2 regions of the Pseudoalteromonas sp. SWN166 genome follow, and region 2 is predicted to be linked to the other one. Evidence: riboswitches for the same ligand, from Rfam matches in the RefSeq annotation. Region 2 holds a riboswitch; the other holds the start of a gene.
What was found. Region 2 has a riboswitch for lysine ahead of dapA (4-hydroxy-tetrahydrodipicolinate synthase). Riboswitches for the same ligand answer to the same signal wherever they lie in the genome.

Region 1 (2,206 bases), on a different contig from region 2:
TAAGCAATATTTGGTTTTTACGTTGCGTTACTGCGCGTATACCAGGTTGCTGCGATTTTTCGCGCTCAATCCACGTACCGCCACGCTCAGGCTCGCGACTAGAACCCACAAATACGTTAATGTGACTACGGCTTGCTGGTAAAATAGTTGCTGGGTGTAATACTTTTGCGCCAAAGGTTGCCATTTCAGCGGCTTCGTCAAAACTTAAACGTGCAATAGGCGTCGCTTTTGCGCACAAACGCGGGTCGGTGCTAAAAATACCCACTACGTCGGTCCAAATATGCACGCTTTTAGCGTTAATTGCTTCCGCTAATAATGCAGCGCTGTAGTCAGAACCACCACGTCCTAGCGTTGTGGTTTGACCGTATTCGTCGCTGCCAACAAAGCCCTGAGTCACAATTACCTGCTCATCTAACAGCGGGATTAAATGTTCTTTAGCAGCTTGCGCTGTAGCTGCAACATTGGGCGTTGCTTTACCAAATTGGCTGTCGGTTTTAAGCACCTTGCGTACATCAAATCGATCGGCATTTAAACCGTTTAAACGCAGCACCTGAGCAAACAAATACGACGATAAACGCTCACCAAAGCTCAGTAGCTCATCGTGTTGCTGATCGGTTGTTAGTGACTCTTGAGCCAGTGTTTGAAATGCTTTTAGAGTTTCGTTAAAGCCAACCGCTAAATCGGCATCAAGCGATAACTCATCTAAAATAGTTTGTTGAATAGCAAGCACACCGTTTATGTGTTCTTGGCGCTCACTTGAGGTAATACTTGATTTACACAGTGCAACTAAGTGGTTAGTTACGCCGGCACTAGCGCTCACGGCAACAATACGTACGCTTTTATCTGCAACAATAATTTCGCTACAGCGACTCATCGCTTCAAAATTGGCAACACTTGTTCCGCCAAATTTGGCAACGATGTAATCTGATTTTGCGCTTAACTCTGTTTGAGGCACTGTTTGTGGCGCTGATTGGGTAGTCATTTAGTCTCCTTTCGCGATATCCAAATCGCAATAAAACAAGAAGAACTTGGCAAAGGAATGCTTGAAGATAAGTCCACTGCCAGAAGCTCTCCACCTATATTGGTGACAGTTTTGAGGATTCAGCCCCATAAACCGAAAAACAATGACGACGTATCATTATTTTCCTCGGCGAGTACTTCCCTCTTTAATGATCATCGGCTTTCGTCGCCTAACATTAAGTACCTAAGTATCGCACCTCTTCTGAATGCTTTATTAACCAGTGGCTAATAAAACAAAACCCCACTAAGTAGCGGGGCATTGAAAGTTATCGTTTAGACGTCTAGCTGTCAAGCATTTAATAATTTATGAGTTAAATAAAACTGCCCATGTAATACGAGCCCGCATATCCAACCGTGTAACAAATTAATAAATGCAGCGATAAACGCAAGTAGCTCATAAAGGTAAGCGCTTTAACTTTACTCATGGCAATAATACCCGCAGCCGACCCAATAATAAGCATTGAACCGCCCACGCCCGTTGCATAAGTAAACGACAACCAATGTTGTTGACTCATTACTATATCGGCTTTTAATAATGCAGCAGTAAGTGGTACGTTATCGACCCCTGCTGATAATATGCCCATTAAGTAGTTTGCGTACTCTGGCGCCATTACCGTGTATAGGTCGGTAAATTTACTCAACATGCCAATTTCTTTTAATGCACCTACAAGTAAAAGTACACCTACAAAAAACAATAATGTGTCGTATTCTATATCGCGAACAAAATCGATTATGTCTTTGTTAATATCTTTTTTGCGCATTAAAAATTGCGCCACTAAAAACATAACTGATAAGCCAAACAAAAAGGTGAGTAAAGGCGGTACGCTGTAAATTACGCTAAGCGTAAGTGTGCTAATTACGGTAGATAAAAATATAACAGCAATGGTAATGTCGGTTTTTTCAATGCGGGTTTTACCCGCACCGGCAAATTCAACTCGCCCTTTCATACCGATAGACAGTAGCGCAGCTAACAGCATAACGCTTGCAAGTGCTGGCGCTATAAGCAGCAATAAATGAGCTATGGTTACTTTGCCATCTAAAAATATCATCAGTGTGGTTACGTCACCGGTTATTAACGATACCCCGCCTGAGTTAACCCCAAACACAATAAGCGTGGCGTATTTAATGAGTTTTTTAGGTTCAAGTTTTAACGACATAACAACCGCAAGCGATATAAGCGTGGCTG
Region 2 (2,206 bases):
AAGCAACAATTAAACTTAACTCTTGCATACTTAAGCCGCTTTGCTTTTGCATTTCATTAAAAAAAGCTTGGGCAGCACTCAGTGATTTTTTAGTTTGTAAGCCGCCGTCTATAATTTTATGAGCACGTAAGTAATTCTCTACATCGCGTGATAGTAAAAAAGTATCTTTACCAAGTGCTCGTAGCGCATAAGGTCCTGTATTTCCGCCTAAACGCGAACCATGTTTTTTTAAATACGCCCATAAACCAATAATATCGTCTGCTGGCCAATTAGCGACAAACTGGCTAAAACTGCCATGTTCCCCTGCTATTTCGTGGATCATGTAAGCATTTTCGGTAATTGTTTTTACTTTTTTATAGTTACGAACGATTCGCTCATCCGTTGCTTTTTGTTCCAGCATATCAGGTGGCATCATTAATAACTTATCAACGCTAAAATTCCAAAAAACCTCTCTAAAGCCTGGCCACTTATTATTAATGACTGACCAATAAAAGCCGCTTTGAAATACTTTTCGAGTAAATTCCTCAAGCCAATCGTCGTCACTTAACGTGCTTAGTTGTTTTTTAGATAGCGGTTTTGCAAGTAATAACTTAAGCATTTTTTCGGAGCCTTTTCGCTCTACCGCTCGCTTATAAATATCGCTAAATTTTTCCATACTAATTAAATACCTCACTACTTATATTGCTAGTGTACGAGAAAAGCACCCAATACGTAACCACTCCCATTATGGATGAATGAATATGCATTTAGTCGCTTGACACCTAGACGGCTTAAATGCTTTAATCGCCGTAATTACCCTATTTAAATTGCACAGGTTTGTAAGTTTTTACTCTACAAACAGGTGTAAAGGGCTAGAAGAGGTGCGTTATTCAGGTAGCGTATGTTAGGAGCGCAAACTCCAGTGAGCATACGTGAGGGGAATTAACGCCGAGAAGTAACCACTTTTGCGAGGTGTTTATTTCGGGCGACTAGGTTGAACCCTAGCGACTGTCACCAATAGCTGCTTATAAAAGCAGCTTATTAGTTTGGTGGAGAGCTTCTGGTCTTAAATATTAAGGCCGTGCGCCCTATTATTTTAAGCCCATTCGCTCTTCGAATTATTAGTTCGAACGACGTTAATGCGGCTCCTTCCATAAAGCTTTTTAACTCTTCGAATAATACCAATTGCATTAAATTAGTTATCGCTAAAATGATCACGTTTTTAATAAAGTTGGTACAAATTATAAGTTCGTGAGAGATGATCAACAACTTCAATTTAAACGACTACTCATTGTGGACCGCGCTCGTAACGCCATTTGATCAACACGGCGATGTTGACTACAACACGTTAACTAAACTGGTTAGCGATCAAGAAGCGGCACATAACGGTATTTTACTACTTGGCAGTACGGGCGAAGGTTTAGCACTCACGCTAAAAGAGCAACAAGCCATTGTTGAACACGTATGCCAACTAAAACCAGCAGTACCACTCATGGTTGCTGTGGGCGGTAGTAACTTAAAGCAACAAATTGAGTGGGTTAACTACTGTAATACACTCCCAATTCATAGCTTTTTACTTGGCTCACCGCTTTATGCAAAGCCTGGCGCTATAGGTCAAACTCATTGGTTTGAAAGCCTACTTAATGCAAGTGTTCACCCGTGTATGCTTTATAACGTACCGGGTCGAAGTGCTGTTAGCATTCCAACGGCAACAATTCAAAACTTACAAAATAATAAAAATTTATGGGCACTAAAAGAAGCGAGCGGCAGCATTGCTCAGTTTGAAGCTTATCGCCAAGCAGCGCCTAATTTAGCTATTTTTAGTGGCGACGATGCGCTAATGCCATATTTTGCCCAAGCCGGTGCAAAAGGTTTAGTGTCGGTAGCTGCAAATGCATGGCCCGCACAAACTCACGAGTTTGTTAAACGCAGCTTAAGTGGTCAACACCCTAATTTATTTGCCCAGTGGTCAAGCGCTATTAATAGCCTATTTGCTGTTGCAAACCCTATTCCCGTAAAGGTATTGATGCATTTGCAAGGTCGCTTAAGCAGCCCGCAACTTCGTCCACCTTTAACACACCTTGAGTTAACTCAAACCGATTGCATCACAACTGCAAACAACACCATTTTATCTTGGCATTAAATACAGGTTTTTATAATGAGCTGGTTAGAACTATTAAATAATTTAGAATCGGGCGCAGTACGCGCAGCATCACAAAACGAAAGC

Region 1: it holds a riboswitch for lysine, as region 2 does, so the genes downstream of both, lysC (lysine-sensitive aspartokinase 3) here and dapA (4-hydroxy-tetrahydrodipicolinate synthase) in region 2, are expected to answer to the same signal.

What each region holds. Positions count from the first base shown of each region.
Region 1 covers NZ_JADYXB010000010.1:97,427-99,632, reverse strand. The annotation lists gene lysC (lysine-sensitive aspartokinase 3) at 1-982, opposite strand, end outside; lysine riboswitch at 1,058-1,230, opposite strand; gene nhaD (sodium:proton antiporter NhaD) at 1,332-2,206, opposite strand, start outside.
Region 2 covers NZ_JADYXB010000012.1:58,205-60,410, reverse strand. The annotation lists gene I6F49_RS09500 (DNA-3-methyladenine glycosylase I) at 1-655, opposite strand, end outside; lysine riboswitch at 848-1,047, shown strand; gene dapA (4-hydroxy-tetrahydrodipicolinate synthase) at 1,238-2,122, shown strand; gene I6F49_RS09490 (2,3,4,5-tetrahydropyridine-2,6-dicarboxylate N-succinyltransferase) at 2,138-2,206, shown strand, end outside.